2 linked regions of the Rubinisphaera margarita genome follow. The protein of the gene in region 1 binds, or shares a complex with, the protein of each later gene. Links are inferred from orthologs where the notes say so. Each region holds a gene or a part of one and is shown on either strand. Other genes may lie near its edges. The genes, in order: L1A08_RS15500 and trxA.

What was found.
Region 2: the proteins of L1A08_RS15500 (region 1) and trxA are in contact, whole or in part, in a crystal structure (PDB 1F6M), measured with the Escherichia coli proteins. The link is inferred for Rubinisphaera margarita from one-to-one orthologs.

Annotation. Positions count from the first base shown.
Region 1 is NZ_JAKFGB010000014.1:650,750-659,939, forward strand. What follows is about bases 3,206-5,977. They hold L1A08_RS15500 (NAD(P)/FAD-dependent oxidoreductase), read left to right. Parts: upstream 3,206-3,943; coding sequence 3,944-5,011; downstream 5,012-5,977. Other genes in these bases: L1A08_RS15495 (DUF1559 domain-containing protein), read left to right, coding at 3,206-3,753; L1A08_RS15505 (M24 family metallopeptidase), read left to right, coding at 5,239-5,977. Also shown: L1A08_RS15485 (DinB family protein), read right to left, coding at 426-911; cysS (cysteine--tRNA ligase), read right to left, coding at 924-2,441; more of L1A08_RS15495, read left to right, coding at 2,794-3,205; more of L1A08_RS15505, read left to right, coding at 5,978-6,420; L1A08_RS15510 (aminotransferase class I/II-fold pyridoxal phosphate-dependent enzyme), read left to right, coding at 6,429-7,640; L1A08_RS15515 (alpha/beta fold hydrolase), read left to right, coding at 7,637-8,560; L1A08_RS15520 (rhomboid family intramembrane serine protease), read right to left, coding at 8,548-9,190.
Region 2 is NZ_JAKFGB010000015.1:221,652-230,949, reverse strand. Bases 3,757-6,636 are described here. They hold trxA (thioredoxin), read left to right. Parts: upstream 3,757-4,973; coding sequence 4,974-5,300; downstream 5,301-6,636. Other genes in these bases: L1A08_RS17220 (hypothetical protein), read left to right, coding at 5,387-6,636; L1A08_RS17230 (hypothetical protein), read right to left, coding at 3,795-4,766. Outside these bases: L1A08_RS17245 (tetratricopeptide repeat protein), read left to right, coding at 1-1,191; L1A08_RS17240 (tetratricopeptide repeat protein), read left to right, coding at 1,240-2,463; purN (phosphoribosylglycinamide formyltransferase), read right to left, coding at 3,089-3,748; more of L1A08_RS17220, read left to right, coding at 6,637-6,919; L1A08_RS17215 (sigma-70 family RNA polymerase sigma factor), read right to left, coding at 7,027-7,653; L1A08_RS17210 (NAD+ synthase), read right to left, coding at 7,650-9,298. UniProt on the Escherichia coli protein: Participates in various redox reactions through the reversible oxidation of its active center dithiol to a disulfide and catalyzes dithiol-disulfide exchange reactions.

The sequences.
Region 1 (9,190 bases):
GTTTCTGCAAGTATTCCATCGAAGAGTGTCCCCTTCGGCCGGGCATCTTCGCTGGGAAGGATGTAACGATGACTGACACACAGCATCACACCGAACATCACCCGCGACCGGATATTTCGAAAGAGAGACGAATCATGGCAGCCACCACCACCAGTACGAATACGAGCATGGTCAAAGAAGTCGGCAAGCTGCGTTCTGCCAAGCAGACCCCGCAGGGCCGGTGTTGCAGCAGCTGTCGGAGTTGTCGTTCCTGTCGCAGCTGCCGAAGCTGTCGCTCATGCCGCAGCTGTGGCTGCCGCTAAAGCAAAATCAAAATTCGTCTGCAGGAGAAGCGTCAAATGCTCTAAGCGACGATATGCGGGGATTCCAACAAAAAGCGACCGGCCAGGCGATGTCTGTTCCGGTCGTTTTTCGTTTGGGAGGGGCTAAAGCTGCAACCGCTCCCAACTCAGAGCATCCCCTTCAGGCAGGTTCTGAAGGCCGAGTAAGCGGTACATCAGCCGCAACTGGGCTCGATGGTGCATGCCATGAGTGGCCAGATGCAGAATCGTTCCGCCATACGTTTTTGGCTGTGGCGGTTCATCGAGCGTGTCGAGATACGTGGAATCGAGCATTCCGTCGTCGACAATTCGACGAGAGAATGCGAACAACTCTCCGCTAGCCGTTTCATAACGTTGGAGCAGGTCCTCGATCGACGGTCCGCGAACGATGTGATCACGAACCGGACGTTGCTGCATCAGATCGAGCCAGCATTCCACGTTCCAGACGATATGTTCGAGCGTCGCCCGCACGGTGCGATGTCCGCAATCGAACTCTCGTTCGAGCTGGTCTCTGGAAAGTCCGCTTGCGATATCGAGGAACTGACGCGTTGTCGACGCGTCGTGTCCCAGCAAACGATCCAGCAGATCCATAATCCGACCTGTCTACGCCAGCTGACGCGTGGCCACGGTTCCTTCCGGCGAGTTGCGAACTTCGTAGCCGGCATCCTGGAGTTGATTGCGGATCTCGTCGGCTTTCGCATAGTCCTTGCTGGCGCGGGCGTCGTCGATGCCTTTGCAGAGGGCTTTCACGTCGAAACCGTCGTCTCCACCGCCTTCCTCTTCGAGGTCAGCGGCGTGTTCCATCGGAGCGACGTCCAGAATCCGGTTGATGGTTCTCAAGACCGCCAGCGATTCCTGCGGATTGTCATGCGAACCGGACATCCAGGGGAACAGCACGCCGAGTGCGCCGGAGATATTCAGGTTGTCTGAAAGGGCATTCAGGAAATCAGCGAGCACCGGATGGCTGTTATCGACTTCGGCTGCTTCCCCGCCGGTCTTCGCCTCCAGCATCTTGTTGAATTCGTTCAGCTTCCGGACAGCAGTTGCCGAGTCCTTGAGTCCCTTCTCGGTGAAGTTCATATTGCTGCCGTAGTGCGAGCGGAGCAACTCGTAACGCAGGACCGCTGGGTGAACTTCGCGGCCGGTGACCTTGCCGCCGAGAACGTCGCGAACGGTGTAGAAGTTGCCTTTACTTTTCGACATCTTCTCCCCCTCGACCATCAGGAAGCGGGCATGCATCCAGAAGCGGGCGAAGTAGTCTTTGCCGGAAGCTCCGCAGCTCTGGGCGATCTCGCATTCGTGGTGCGGGAAGATGAGGTCTTCGCCCCCGGTATGGATATCGATCACTTCGCGGCCGAGTAATTTGCGAGCCATGACCGAACATTCGATATGCCAGCCCGGATAACCGGTACCCCAGGGAGAATCCCATTTCATAATGTGACTCTGATCCGGCTTCCAGAGCAGGAAGTCGGCCGGGTGTCGTTTGGCCGCCTGATCGGTTTCCTGAACCCGTCCGCCCGAACCTTCGCGAAGTTGCTCCAGCGTGTTACCGCTGAGTGAACCATACTTCGGGAACGATTCGACGCTGTAATAGACGGCTCCGTCGGTGCCGACGTAGGCGTGACCGTTTTCGATCAGCTGGGAGATCATCTCCTGCATCTCGGTGATGTTGTTGGTCGCGTGCGGAATCCGCTGGGGATACTCGAAGGCAATCTTCAGGCCGAGCTTCCGGGCATCTTCCAGGAACGCTTTCGTGAAGAAGTCGGCGACCTGATAGGGGTCGTCCGGATTTTCGATGGCTCCGTCGGGGACCCGGCCGGACTTCTTGTCTTCTTTCAGACGCTTGGCCGCGGCTTCCATCTTGTCTTCGCCACCGCCATCGGCCACCTGATCGTCGGTCATATGGCCGACATCGGTAATGTTCATGACATGAATGACATCGTTGCCGATCACTTCGAGGAAGCGACGGATCAAATCCGCAAACAGGAACGAGCGGAAATTCCCGATATGGGCGAAGTCGTAAACGGTCGGACCGCAGGAATACATGCGAACCGTTCCCGGCTCGAGTGGCTGAAATTCCTCGGTCTGGTGATTGAGACTGTTGTAAAAACGGATCGCCATCGGACAGAGCTTCCCTACGCAACGCGGTGATCTACAGAATACAGGTACGATTCGTAATCTGATGGATTTTGGCGGGCTTGAAAAGAGCAGTTTTCAGCCGGTGACGAACGAAGAAATCCCCCGCCGACCGTGAAGGCCGTAGCAGTCCCAGGATTGGCACGGGCGTTCATTAAAGCAGTTTCACGACAAGACCAACTTTGTGGTGTGGCTAAGTGTAGCCGTGACTAAACGTCCTGTTTATGAATAACGATATCTGCAAGCCTTGAAATCTAAAGGCTCCTGCTTAGAATTCCACCCCCCTTTGCTTCCCCCAAGTTAACGGGCCAACCTTTATTGCTATTCTGGAGACTCAATGAATCTGTCGCTTCGTGATCGGCGTGGCTTTACGCTGATCGAACTTCTCGTTGTTATCGCTATCATCGCGATTCTGGTGGCGCTGCTCCTTCCGGCTGTTCAACAGGCCCGCGAAGCCGCTCGCCGCAGCAGCTGCAAGAACAATCTCAAGCAGATTGGCCTGGCTCTGCATAACTATCACGATACCCACAGCGCTTTCCCCCCGCTCATCGTTCAACCGGTGAACGCTCAGGGATCCGCCAACCATGCCACTGCATGTGCCGCAAGTTGCTGGCCCGGCTGGGGCTGGCAGGCCTTTATTCTGCCGTTCGTGGAACAGCCCGCTCTGTATGACGCCGCCGGCATCGGTGAAGGCAGCAAGCCCTTCGACCGACAGACGGAAGTCCGCACGGTGATCAACACCTATATGTGTCCTTCTGACGTCGGTTCGCCGCTGGATAATGGCTCGATGTGGAACCGCTTCACCAACGATGGCTGGGAAGCTGCCAAGTCGAACTACATGGCCGCCAACGATCACGATTTCACGAACCGTGACAATGGCGATACCAGCCCGTCGCACAATCCCTCCGGCATGTTCTGGAAGCACAGCAAGGTGCAGATGCGGGACATTACGGATGGAACCAGCAACACGATTATGGTCGGTGAACGTCGATACGAGCGTTCCGGCGTCAACGCTTCGGCTGGAGTCTGGGCCGGCACCATTGCCGCGACTCACGAAAACGATTTCGGTTACGACAACTGCGGCACTGGTCACGTGAATATCAACGGCCAGGTCACTGGCTGGGATTTCGTGAAGGGCTTCAGCAGTCAGCACCAGGGCGGAGCTCAGTTCGTTCTGGCTGATGGTTCGGTCCGCTTCATCTCGGAGAATATCGATCACAACCGGGATCAGACCGCGAACAGCACCTACGAGTTCCTGCTCAATCGGCAGGACGGCGAGGTGATCGGCGAGTTCTAAGTCGCCTGACAGTTCTCCGAAACAGGGTAGCGATTCGTCGCTGCCCTGTTTTTATTTTGAGACCGGCGAACGTGTCCGCGTCGTTTTGACCAAGGCGCCGCAGCGTCAGTTGCCGCGAGAAGCCGTTCGTACTATCGTCCGTAAAAATACGTGAACCCTCCGGCTGCATTGAGTTACAAGGACTGCCCTCATGGCTGATCAGAATATCCGCAAAGTCATCATCATCGGCTCCGGTCCGGCGGCCTGGTCGGCGGCAATTTACACCTCCCGCGCCAATCTCGAGCCGCTCGTCTTCGAGGGAGCCTTCACCGAAGACAACCGGGTCAAAGGGACACTTCCGCTCGGTCAGCTCGCTCTGACGACCGAAGTCGAGAACTTCGCAGGGTTTCCGGCTGGCGATCTGACCGGCTACTTTGAAACCGCCTTCGACGAACGCAAGGCCGAAGAACTCAAGTCGACCCACCACAAGAAGGGCGTCAGCGGTCCGGAACTGATGGAACTGATGCGGAAGCAGGCGACAAACTTCGGCACCGAAGTCATCACCGATGATGTTGTTTCCTGCGATCTGTCGCAGCGGCCTTTCACCTTGAAAACACTGCAGGGCAAGGAATTCCAGGCGCACACGATCATCATCGCCACCGGAGCCCGCGCGAATTATCTCGGTCTGGAGTCGGAAGACCGCTTCAAAAACCTGGGGGTTTCCGCCTGTGCTGTCTGTGACGGTGCCCTCCCGCGGTTCCGAAACAAGCCACTTGTCGTCGTCGGCGGCGGTGATTCGGCCATGGAGGAAGCGACCTTTCTCACGAAGTTCGCCTCAACGGTTTACATCGTGCACCGCCGTGATGAGTTCCGAGCCAGCAAGATCATGGTCGAACGGGCTCTGTCGAACGAGAAGATCAACGTCAAATGGAACACGGTGATCGATGAAGTTCTCGGCGATGAGAAGCAGGGCGTGACCGGGGTGCGGATTCGCAGCACGGTCGATGAGAGCCAGACCGAAGAGCTCGATGTGACCGGCTACTTCGCCGCGATCGGCCATACGCCGAACACCGATTTCCTCGACGGTCAGGTCGAAACGCATCCTAACAAATACATCAAATGGACCGTGCCGTTCCGCACGAACACCAGCGTTGAAGGCGTTTTCGCCGCCGGAGACGTGGCCGATGACTACTACAAACAGGCCATCAGCGCCGCCGGCAGCGGCTGTATGGCGGCTCTCGACGCCGAACGCTGGCTCGCCGCCCAGGGCCATCATTGATCCAGATCTGACCATCGACGGGTGCCATGCCCACGCTCGCGTGGGCATGTTGGTATCGGACGCTGAGATACAACTGCCTGCCTAAACAAACATGGGCATCGCCCCCCCAGGCTTGTGGTCCGAATCTCGGCCCACCGGCAGGGTGGCATAGACCTTCCTGTCTGTGCACAATGGGCAAACGTGACATCAAGAACCTGTGAATCCTCTCGACAGGAAGTGAATTCCTCATGCTGACCGAAGAAGGCTGCAAGAAACGCCGTTCGCTGCTCTGGTCCCAAGTTCCCGATCATCTGGAATGGCTGCTCATTGCCGATCCCCGGCACGTGCAGTATCTGTCGAACTTCATGGTTCAGCCGCTTAGTTTCTCACTGGGCGAGCGATGCCTTCTTTTGCTCGAACGCGACGGCGAGAAGGCGACTCTGCTGGGCGATAACTTCTCAATTCGATCGGCTTCCGCTCAGGCGTTTGTCGACGAAGAAGTCGTCGAAGGCTGGTACGATCACAAGCATTCGGTCATCAATCGAGACCACGCCCTGTTTAACGCGGTGAAAACCGTGGCTGAGCGACTGCTGGGCAAACCCGGTTCGGTCGAAGCGGAATGGCTGCCCGTGGGGGCATGGGAAATTCTGGCCGCCGGTCACGAATCGCATTCGGTCTCGAAAGAAGACGGCGGCAAGCACAAAACCACGTCGCTCGATCTCGGAACGACCATCCGCTCTCTGCGTCGCAGTAAGCACGCCGACGAAATCGAACTGATGAAGGTCTGCATGAAAGCCGGCGCCGCCGGTCAGAAGCGGGCTCGCGAGGTCATCGGCGAAGGTGTCACCGAGTTCGAGATGTATCGCCAGGTTCAGGAGGCCGCTTTGGCTGCTGCTGGTCGACCGGGACTCGTTTACGGCGACTTCCGCGCCTGCACCACGAAGAATCCGAAACAGGGCGGACTGCCGACTGATTACAAACTGCAGTCCGGTGACCTGTTCGTGCTCGACTACTCGGTTGTCCTCTGTGGCTATCGCAGCGACTTCACCAACACGCTGGCGGTGACGATTCCGACTGACGAGCAAAGCAAGTTCTTCGAGCTCTGCTCGGCCGGGATGAAGGCCGGGGAAGAAATGCTCAAAGCCGGTGTGAAGTGCGCCGACGTTTACAAAGCCGTCAAGCAGCCGTATCTCGATGCCGGCAAGGGCGACATCTTCACTCATCACGCCGGTCACGGCCTCGGGCTCGGGCATCCTGAAGCCCCGATCCTCGTTCCGGAAAGCACCGACACGCTGCAGGCTGGCGACGTTGTCACGCTGGAACCGGGGGCGTACGAAGAAGGTGTCGGCGGTATGCGGATCGAACACAACTATCTGATCACCGAAACCGGTTACGAACGGTTGAGTGATCATGAAATCTCCCTGACCTGATCCTTTCCGTGGCCGAACCCTTTTCCGAATTTGTCCAACGTCAGCTGGCGACAATCCAAACCGAAGGATTGCTGCGGAAACGTCGGCTGGTCGAACCACTTGGTGAAGGGCGCTGCCGACTGAATGGTCGCGAACTCTGGGACTTTTCCAGCAACGACTATCACGGCCTGGCCAACCATCGCGAAGTGATTGCCGCGGCGTGTGAGTCGACTCGCACGCACGGTCTTGGAGCCCGTGCCAGCGTGTTGATTTCCGGATGGACGCCGGCTCATCAGGCCCTTCGCGATCAACTGGCCACCTTCGAAGCGGTCGAAGATGTCCTGCTCTGTTCGTCGGGTTACGCGGCCTGTCAGGGAGCGATTGCCGCTCTGGTCAAACCGGGCGATCTCGTCTTCTGCGATCGGCTCAACCACGCCTGTTTGATCGATGGCTGCCGGCTCTCGGGGGGATCGCTGCGGGTGTTTCGGCACTCGGAACTCGATGCCCTCGAACGGCAGCTGCAGAAGTTTCAGTCACACCAGGGACGACGCTGGATCGTTACCGAGACGGTCTTCGGTATGGACGGCGTTCTGGCTCCGCTGGCTCGGCTCGTTGAACTGGCGGAGCAGTACGACGCCACAATCATCTGCGACGAAGCCCACGCGACCGGCGTGTATGGCTCGACCGGACAGGGAGCGGTGACGGAGCTTCGGGAGTCGGGCCATTGCGACGCCGATCTGATCAACCGTCGAATCGCTGTGCGAGTCGGCACACTCAGCAAGTCGCTCGGGTCCCAGGGAGGATTCGTCGCCGGTTCCGCCGCCCTCATTCAGCTGCTGTGGAATACCGCCCGGCCGCTGATGTTCTCGACCGGATTGTCCGTTGCCGCCTGTGGAGGCGCTGCGGCGGCCATTCGAATCCTTCAGGACGATCCCGACCGCTGCAGTCGCCTGCGTAAAAGCTCAGTCGAGTTCAGACAGACTCTCAGAGATGCCGGCCTCACGCTTCTGGGCGATTCCGATTCTCCTATTGTTTCGGTTGTTCTGGAAGATCCTGACCGCACAATGAACTGGGCCAGCGAACTGGAAGTCGCCGGATTTCTTGTTGGAGCGATTCGCCCTCCAACTGTCCCTCACAACACCGCCCGACTGCGCATCTCACTCAGCTCGGTTCACTCGCCGGATGTGCTGAATGAACTGACGCAGGTCCTGTTGAAACTTCACGAAACATCGCACGTATGACTGACAACCAAACGTCTCTCACCGATCAGGATGTCCATCCTGCAATCAGCAAAGCCGGACTGGCCGACGAATATCCGTTCGCCTCGCGGTTTCTGCAAACGGAATTCGGGAACATCCACTACATCGACGAAGGGCAGGGACCGGTTCTGCTGTTCGTGCATGGCAACCCGACGTGGAGTTTCGCCTGGCGGAATCTGATCAAGCAGCTGTCGCCGGAATATCGCTGCGTCGCGATTGATCATCTCGGCTGTGGACTGTCGGACAAGCCGCAGCTTCGAGCCTATCACCTCAGTCAGCACGTCGATCGTCTGCAGAAGCTCATTGAATCGCTGCAGTTACGGAACATCACGTTGATCGCTCATGACTGGGGAGGAGCGATTGGCTGCGGGGCTGCTGGTCGGACGCCGGATCAGTTCTCGCGACTCGTGCTCATGAATACGGCGGCCTTCCGATCCAAACGGATTCCGCTTCGCATCGCTGTCTGTCGCACGCCGCTGCTTGGTACGGTTGGCGTTCGCGGGCTGAATCTCTTTGCGGGAGCCGCCGTCCGAATGGCGGTTAACGAAGCATCACCATTGCCGGAGCGGATCAAGAAGGGCTACCTGCTGCCGTACGAATCGTGGAACGATCGGATTGCCGTCGACAAATTCGTGAAGGACATCCCACTCCGTCCGACGCATCCGAGTTACCGGGCTCTTGTCGAGATCGAAGAGAATCTAGAGCGTCTCAAGGGGAAGCCGATGCTGCTGCCCTGGGGCATGAAGGACTGGTGCTTCACGCCCCATTTTCTCCGGGAGTTCCAGACACGCTTCCCATCCGCGCAGGCGGTTGAATTTCCGACAGCTGGACACTATCTGTTCGAAGAGCGTCCCGACGATCTCACTGCGGCGATTCGGCAGTTTCTCGATCAGAACTCATAAGTTGGTGGCTCGGGGATCGGCTGGCGGATGAGGTGGGCGTTCTTCAGAACGACGACCACAATGAATCCAGCTGCGAAACCGCCGATATGGGCCCACCAGGCGACGCCACTGGCTTCGGTTCCTCCCGGAGCAAACGAGCCCTGCAGCAACTGGAACAGAATCCAGATCCCCAGAAATACCTGCGCGGGCAGCCGTACGGTGAAGAAGATGATAAAAAGGGGCACCAGGGCCACCACTTTCGAGTGCGGATAGAGCACAAAATAGCCTCCCATCACTCCCGCAATGGCCCCGCTGGCTCCAATGGTCGGCATGGTGGACCCCGGCATGCTTGCGAAGTGCGCCAGTCCGGCCAGGACCCCCGTTCCCAGATAGAACAGCAGATAGCCGAAGTGTCCAAAGCAGTCTTCCACGTTGTCTCCGAAGATAAACAGGAACAGCATGTTGCCCAGGAAGTGCATCCAGCCGCCGTGGAGAAACATGCACGTGATCAACGTGAGAATCGGAGGAACGGCTGAAGGAGCGGCAGGTCGGGAGACGATCTCATATTCGCCCGGCCGTCCGCCGGGAGCCGGCTGGTACTCTTCAAGGGTGACTTCCGCTCCCGGATTGATCAGCCTGGCGGGAATCATC
Region 2 (9,298 bases), on another replicon or contig:
TGCGGCGTATTTTGCCTGTCGCTGACAGCATCAACCGCCCACGCCTGTCGCTGGGATCACGATACACTGGCCGAAGAGCGGGCCCGCATGCCGGGCGTGCATGAAGCGGTGATCGGGTTCATGCCGGTTCACTCCCGGGCTTATGACGAATGGCGAATCGCCGATCGCCTGCAACGACTCGAAAAGCTCCCGCCCGAAACGGAACTGCGTCTTCCGCTCTACGACGATCTCTCCGTGAGTTACGACAGACTCGGGCAGCAGACGGAAGCAATCGCAGTTCTCGAAGACTCGTTGAACATCGACTCGGACCGCTACGAGACGTTGTCGAACATGGGCACCGTTCTCGTCCACGCCGGTCGACTCGACGAGGGTCTCGACTATCTGCGAAGAGCGATCACCATCAATCCCGATGCCCATTTCGGCCGAGAGCGGTATCAGATTCTCATCATCGAATGGGCACGCCCGACGATGACAGAAGACGGGTGGATGCCGCCGGAGCAGGAATTCAATGACTACCTTTCCGACATCGAAGACGGAAAGGTTGAAGTGAAAAGCGTTGATGCGGATTGCGTCTCAGATGAGGAGGCCATCAAAGCAATTCTGGGAATGCTTCGCTTCGGTCAGTCCGACTCTCCCATCCTATTGACGGCATTCGGTTCAATACTCCATGCCACGATGTGCGAGAATCTTCTTGAATATGGACAACAGCGACTCGCAGCTCGTGCGTACTTGAGGGCCGCAGAACACGCAGAATCGCTCAACTGGACTGACTTGGCAACTCATGACAGGAACCGGGCGGAGGGGGCGCTCGCCTGGCAAGAAAAGATCACCTGGGAGCAACTGCAGATCAATTATGCTGCGGAACGGGAACAAGCCGTTGCCCTGCAGAAGGCTGTGGAAGCCGACGAACTCGCATGGATTGAGGCCGGCAAGCCCGTTGACGACCTCTACCATAAGAAATGGCTGACAGATTCGTTACCGATCGCTTTTGTTCCCCACGCCGTCGAAACATCCGCAAAAATGCCTTCGCCAGAGGGTATGCAGCGGCTCGCATTCATAATCAACTCGCTCTTGATCGGCATTCCAGTTCTCTTTGTAGCCCTGATCGTCTGGCTCATCATACGAGGTCAACGGGAAACAAAACGCCGCAAGAATCGCAAACAGTCGGCCGCACCATTGCCCGCCGATTGATCTTTCTCAACGCCCGGTCCGCACTCATTCGCCAGGAGAGCATTGCCTATGAACCGGCTCAGAATTCCTTGTGACATCTGCTGTCTGACCGCGATCCTGCCGCTATTCATCGTTATTGCGATCGCGCCATCAGCTCACGCGTGTTTGTGGGATAACGACACGCTAGCTCAGGAGCGGGCGCGGATGCCGGGGGTGCATGAGGCGGTGATTGGTTTCTTTCCGGTGCATTCGCCCGCTTACGACGAGTGGCGGATCGGCGATCGCCTGCGGCGGCTGGACGAGTTGTCGGACGATGATCCCGCCCGATTGCCGCTTTACGATGACCTCGCCGTCAGTTACGACCGCCTGGAGCGTTCGCGCGAAGCGATCGAGATTATGGAACGGGCCCTCGCCATGGATCCCGATCGCTATGAAACGCTCGCCAACCTCGGCACGGTCCTTGTCCACGCCGGTCGCCTCGATGAAGGTCTCGTTCCTCTTCGACGAGCCCTGGAGATCAATCCTGACGCTCACTTCGGCCGCGAGCGGTATCAGATCCTCGTGATTGACTGGGCTCGACATTCGATGACGGAAGACGGCTGGATGCCGCCCGAGGAGTCGTTTGAGCTTTATCTCTCGTCGGTTAAGAACGGACAGACTGTCGTTGAGGGGGCCGATGCCGAATCGATTTCGTATGACGACGCTCGCGAAGCGATTGTCGGAATGCTCCGGTTCGGACGAGCCGACTCGCCAATTCTCCTTGCCGCACTGGGCTCGCTTCTGGAACGTGCCGTTGATGGGAAACCGACTCAGCAGCGACTGGCCGCTTACGCTTATCTCACGGCTGCCGAGGGGGCACGCGAAACCGGCTGGACCTACGCGGCCAAATACTACACGGAGCAGGCCAGGGACGCGATCCGCATGCAGGAGAACGTGCCGTGGGAGAAGCTCGAGGAAAACTATCGAACGGAACGCCCGCAGGCGCTGGAGTTGAGAGCGCTCGTCGCAGCCGACGAAGCCCAATGGATCGCTGCCGGGGAACCGGTCGACGAACGGTTCCAGGAAAAATGGCTGGTGGACGATCTCCCGGTTGCGCTGCAAACGGTTGACCACCGGGCATTCACCTGGGCTGAACTTGGACAGCTGCTTTTTCGGATCGTGACTGGGATCGCACTGCTTATCCTCGTGCTGTATCTGTTGTTGCACTATTCGCAGCGGAACCTGGACAACGAGAAGGTGAAGGGCGAATGGAAGCAGGCGATGGACGAACAAACGACCGATCGGCACCCGTAAGACAGGTTCGTCCTTGAATGCCCCATCGACGGGTGGCAGCGGTGGGCGAAGTGCGATTTGAGGTCTCGCGTCACAGAGCCCTGGATCGGCAGAGAAAGACTCCGTGTTTTTCACGGGCCTCAAACGGTGGCTTCGCCGCCCTGATCACCGAGCGATCAGAGCCATCCCGGGATTCTCGAATGACACACGTCAACTGAAGTGGATCCCGCGGTAGCCGGTAGCCTGATCATTTTCTGCACGTCGATACTTGTGATTCGTTCCCGTCAATTTCAGTCGGTGGCACAGACATTCCTGTCTGTGGACGAAAAACATGGCTGCGGAGTCGAGTCGTTGAGAACTCTCAATGAGTGGATCGACCGCGAACGAGATGAGCAATCGATTACGCACAGACAGGAATATCTGTGCCACCCCTTCGTAGGAGAATGCACCTGCCGTGTGCCAGGACTGACAGCCTTCCCATCGTACTTCAGATGACTGCACCACCTCTCAATTAGACGTCAAATCCCCCTTCTCCGACGGCTGCGCCGCCCCGAAAGAATCTTTCGGGGCCACCCCTTCGGCAGTTCAGGCCGGCTCTATTGCTCGATCAGATCACAATGGAACGCCCGGCAGGCGGGAGCGTGCCCTACAGCGGTTCCACGATCTCGACGCGGTGGTTTTCGACGCGGAGGCGGCCCTGGGCGAACAGTTCGATCGCTTCCGGGTAGGCTTCGCATTCTTCTCGGAAGACCTTGGCGGCGATCTCGGTCGGTGTGTCGTTGTAGGCGATCGATGTCACTCGTTGAACGATGATTGGGCCGTGGTCGTATTCGTTGTCGGCGAAGTGGACCGTGCAGCCGGCGATTTTCACGCCCCGCTGCCAGGCCGCTTCGTGCACGTGCGAGCCGTGGAAGCCCTTGCCGCAGAAGGCGGGAATCAACGAGGGATGAATATTCATCACACGATTGAGATAGTCGTCCGGAATGCGGAGCAGGCTGAGGAAGCCGCCGAGGATGACGAGATCGACCTGATGCTCGCGGCACAGGCCGAAGATCCGTTCGCTGAAGCTGGCGGTATCGGGAAACTCTTTCCGGGCGCAGACTTCGAGCGGCAGGCCGTGCTTCTCGGCTTTGCCGACGCCGCCACAGTCGGGACGCGAGGCGATCACCAGTGAGACATCTGCGGCGAGGGAACCGTTTCCGATCCGCGTCATGAAGTTGTCGAGCGTGGTGCCGCCGCCGGAGATGAGGACGGCCAGTCGAACCGGCCGTCCGAGCGGCTGCGAAGGGGGGTAAGTCTCGGTCATGAAACAGTCTTGCAGAGCAGTCAGAGGAGAGAGGGTGCGGAATGGATCAGCGTTTGGCGGAGCCTTTGGTGTCTGAGCCGAACGACTCCGGCGGCGTGGCGTTCAACTCTTCAAAAGGAGTCCGCTTCGATTCGCGGTCCAGCAACCATTGCTGATGCAGCGTGAGAGCGATGAACAAACTGAAGATCGCCAGGCCAACGCCAATCAGCAGGATGGTGATCCAGGAGTAGTCGGGCTTTGCCGCAGCGGGAGAGGTCCAGTCGATGCGATTGGCCATCAGCACCGGAGCGAACCGGCCGGTATCGCGGGCTTCATACGTATACATGCGATAGATATAACCGGTGACCGTGACATGATCGACCGCTTGTTCGCCGACCGGGAACCCTTCAGGCAGCTCGGTCGAGAGCACCACGGTGGGATTGGCCTGTGAATCGTCGGTGAAGAGCCAGGTTTCACAGAGTTGATCAATCGCGAAATCGTTCTTGCCGGCGTCACTGACGACCGCCCGCTGGATGTGGCCTGTCATGATAACCGGCCGCCCCTGGTAAGCCTGGGGGTCGAGATACATGTCGACATAAACGGGGAACTTCTCGACCGGCAGGTGCTTGTACTTCGACTGCTCCCACCGCTGCTTCAGGAATTCCTGAGCCGCCTCGCGGAGGGCCTGGGGATCGGCAGTGCGGGCATAAGCGAGGACGCGGTAGTAGAGTTCGTTTTCTTCGGGAAGGAATCCGGCCCGGCTCGTTTTGATGGGAACATCGCGAAGCCAGGGGCTGATGTCGTTGACAGAAACGCCGGACTGTGGAATTCCCGCAGGCGGCTCATCTTGCCCAGCCGGTGTCTCGAATGGGGAAGCCGACGGAGGTGGCGAGTCGAACGGAGATTGCGCGAACAGGGCGACTCCGGGAAGTGTCGACAGGCACAAACCGAGAATCACGGCCAGACACGGGGGGACGAGCGGGAGTGCTGCATGTCGTGCAGAATCTGCAATTCGCCTTCGCTGCCTGATTTCTCGCATGAAATGGGATCCTGTCGGGGTGAAAGCCCGGTCAGTCGGAGCGTCCGGGAGAACGTTGACACCTGACTGGTCAGACCTATAATACGGCATTGATCATCGGCCGTGACGTCTTTTTTCAGAGCGATCGGTCTGAATAAGCAAGTCCGTAAATCCGGTTCTGACAGGACCGAGAGAGACACAAATTTAATAAAGGATTGGACCAGAGTTATGGCCGGCAATGTGATCGAGTTTACCGACGACAATTTCCAAACGGAAGTATTGCAGGGCGATCAGACCGTTCTCGTCGATTTCTGGGCCCCGTGGTGCGGCCCCTGCAAAATGCTGACCCCGACCATCGAAGAGCTGGCCGATCAGTACAAGGGCAAGGCCCGGATCGGCAAGTTGAACACGGATGACAACCCGAACATCGCTTCCGAGCACGGCATCAGCGCCATCCCGACCCTGATGATCTTCAAGGAAGGCGAACTGGTCGAACGACTGACCGGCGTGGTGCCCAAAGAGCAACTTGCAGCAACTCTGGAAAAGCATCTATAATCGGCTCGCGGCGAACGTCGCCGATACGACCGATATGAGCAGCGTCTGACGCTGTGAAGTGATACACGCAGGGAAGGGAGTCCCACGTGAGCCACGAGTCTGAATCAAACGCGCGCCGATCCCTCCCGGGGTCGGCGTCGTCTGTTCCCGGCCAGGAATCCAGCGAATCGACCGCCTCTGCCGCTGCGCGGTCGTCGGAGCATTCCTCCATTCGTCCCGCCGCCAGCCCTGCGCTGCCCGCCGGAGGCCGCCCCGCTGATCCGCTTCTCGCCGATGCGGGCCGCATTTTCGACCAGCTGCGTCTGCGCCTGGCCGAGCTGGAGCACCAGGAATCACAACTCAACGAAAAGTCGGACGAACTGACCGAGCGTCAGACGAGATTTTCCAAATGGGTTGAGCAAACCAAACTCGACCTCGCTCAGCGGGAAACCGAAGTCACCGAGCGGGAAGAAGCGGTCTCGGATCGTGAGCAGAACGTGTCGGCGGAAAGTCGGCTCGTCGAGCAGGACCGCGAATCGGTCGACAACGAACGAGCCGCTCTGGATCGCGAAAAACGCAGCTACGAAGAGCACGTCCGCGAAACCGAAGCGGAGCTGGAGCATCTTCGCACTTCGCGGCTCGAAGAGATCTCCCGCGTTCAGAACGAAGCCGATCAACTGCTCGCCACGAAGCGGGAAGAGTTCGAAGAGTTCTGCCGCGTTCAGCTCGAAGAAATCAGCCAGCAGCAGAACCAGGCGACCCGTCGGCTACGTCTGCAGGAAGATCACCTCGAACGACTGCGGAATCAGTTCGAGCAGCGGAGGCATCAGGCACAGCTCGAAGCTCAACAGACTCAGCAGTCGCTACAGACTTTCTCCGAACAGAACCGCCGGTTGCGGCAGCAGCTCGGTCGTGCCCGGCAGTTGCTGGACGAACGGGCCGACAGCCTGTTCCGCGAAGAGCGAGCCGTTCGCGAACAACTGGACGAAGAGTCGGCCGCCCTCGAAGCGCAGAGGAACGAACTGGAACGAGAAGGAGCCGAGTGGCTGGTGTATCGCAGTCAGTTGGAACAGCGACTCGACGAACAGCAGTCTCTGGTCAACCGGCAACAGGAGTTCGTGCTTCATCAGCAGGAACGTCTGCAGAAGGTCCGACTCGAAATCGAAGACACGCACCGCGACACGCTTTTACTGCGACTTCAGACCGAAGCCCTTCGCAGCGAGATCGCCGCCGAGCAGGACGATGCCTTCGATGAAGCGCGGCTCGAGTCCATCCGTGAACAGTTGAGTGAAGAGTTCGACTCGGCTCGACAGACGCTGGAAGCCGCCTCGGAAGCTCTGCAAAACGATTTCACCGAGCTCCGCAGCCGTTATCAGGAAACGCGTTCCCTTGAGGCGTCGACACGAAAGTGGATCCACGAGAGCCTCATCAAGTGGGAACACCATCGCACGCTGGCCGATCAGGAACGGACCCGTGTCCAGTCGGCTCGCCGCGAATGGGAAGCCGCCCAGAGGAAACGCAGCAGCGAACGCCGCGAAACCGAACGCGTCATCCGCGACCTGCTGGAACAGATCGAAGACCTGCAGCAGTCCACTCCCGCGCCGGAAGCCTTCGAAGACGATCGCAACCTGGCCGCGTAACGCTCGCTCGCGGGTTTGGTTCTCAACCTGAAGTGTGAAGGAAAGTGGTCTGTCGCGAGTCTCTCGTTCACGCTTCGAGTTGGGGCTCGGTTGCCTTCGTTTCGCACTTACGGCTGGAGGCCGAGGTCGGTGAGGGAATCCATAATGCCCTTGAGTTTCTTCAGGGCGCGGATATAGCGGATGCTGGCTGCTTTGACGGAGATGTCGAGGGTCTGGGCCACTTCGTTGTTCGAAAGATCCTCGAAGTGTCGCAACGCAAGCACTTCGCGATCGGTCGCTTCCATCTGCTCGAGGGCCTGCATCAGCCGGGCGTTCATCTCGTCCCGCTTCAGAGACATGCTCGGCGAACTGACCTGCGAGATCAGATGCCCGGCGATACATCCGGAAGTTCCGGGATCGGTCCGGTCAGCGCGCACCTCGCGTTGAATATCGCGGCCCGCGGCCTGAACGTGCTTGCGATGCAAATCAATCAGGGTCTGCTGCACCACGAGGCGCAGCCAGACGAAGACGGACTGAGCCGAGGTCGTATCGCAGTGTTCGATCCGCTGAGCCGCGGCGAGATAGGCGTCCTGCAGCACATCGTCGATATCGAGCCGCGTCGACAGTTGCGGCGAAAGGCGGAACGAAACGATCCGTTCCAGTCGCGGACGGTACTCCGCGAAGCACTGAGACAGCGCCGCTTCACTCCCATTCCGAAGGTCGGGCAGCCAATGGGGTTCCTGGTCTTCGGTCATCGAGCGTCTCCGGAGTCTGCTCCGGGAGGAGATGTGTACCGCGCGGCCATCGGCATGCGACGCCCGCTGCCAAAGGCGCGGCGAGTCAGCTTGATTCCCGGGGGCATCTGGCGACGCTTGAACTCATTCTGATCGAGCTTGCGGAGCACCCATTTCACCACGTCTTCGGGGTAATGCCGAGACACATCGTGCAGCGACAATTCCTTCTCGACAAGCAGTTCAAGAATGCCATCGAGAATGTCGTAGGGAGGCAAAGAGTCCTGATCGAACTGATTGGGTGCGAGTTCCGCACTCGGGGCCTTGGTGATGATGTGATCGGGAATCAATTCCCGACCGGCTCGTTCGTTGGCGAATCGGGCCAGTGCATAGACATCGCGTTTGAGCACATCGCTCAACACAGCGAACCCGCCCGCCATGTCTCCATACAGGGTGCAGTAGCCGACCGCGAGTTCGCTCTTGTTTCCAGTCGCCAGCGGCAGCCAGCCACGAGCATTGCTGCGGATCATGACCATGGCGCCGCGGATACGGGCCTGAAGGTTTTGATCGGGCAGTCCGCCCGGGTCTTTCGCCAGATCGTCCTGCACGCAGACCGTTCTTTCGTAGGCTTTGTGAACCTCATCGATCGGCACCTTGATCGCTTCGATTCCAAGGTTGCGAGCCAGTGCTTCCGAGTCATCGACGCTGTGTCCGCTGCTGTAGCGAGACGGCATCATCAGCGTATGCACGTGCTGCGGTCCGAACGCTTCGGCGGCCAGCAAACTGGCAACAGCGGAATCAATTCCGCCGGACAGCCCGAGCACACATTCCTTGAACCCGGACTTCCGAGCGTAGTCCTGCAGCCCGAGGACCAGAGCATGAAACAACTGCTCGGTTCGAGGAAGAGTCGTATCGCCGAGCGACTCCGTCAGCGATTCGAGGTCGACGGTCTCGACAAGCTCCACGAACGATTTTGACTGATGAACGACCTCTGCACTCGCGTTGAGCACAAAGCTGCCGCCGTCGAAGACCAGATCATCGTTGCCGCCGATCTGATTCACGAAAACAGCCGGGACGCCACCACGCCGGCAGTGATCCTGCATCAGCTGATGTCGCCGCCCCTGCTTTCCGACTTCGAACGGACTGGCCGAAAGGTTGATCAGCAGTTCCGCGCCCCGGTCCATCAGCCGCTGGACCGGATCGAACTCGCACAGTTGCCGCTCGTGATAGAACGTTTCCGGCTGGCCGTACCAGGCGTCCTCACAAATATGAACGCCCAGCTTGCGCCCCTTGAACTCCACATGCTCGACATCTTCGGCTGGCCGGAAGTAGCGGCGCTCGTCGAAGACGTCGTAATTTGGCAGCAGCGTCTTGGCGATCGTTTTCTGGATCTCACACTCATGGAGCAGACTGGCGGCATTGGCACAACGGCCACCCGGCTGGTCGCGGTGTGTCGGGTGCCCGACAAGCACGGCGAGATCGCGGGGCAACTGCTTCGCCAGATATTCAACCGCTTCATCGCAGGCGGCCACGAAACCGGATCGCAGCAGCAGATCCTTCGGGGGATAACCACAGACCACGAGTTCGGCACAGACCATCAGTTCGGCCTGCTGTTCGGCGGCCTGGCGGGCAGCCTCAAGGATTTTGGCGCAGTTTCCCTGAAGATCGC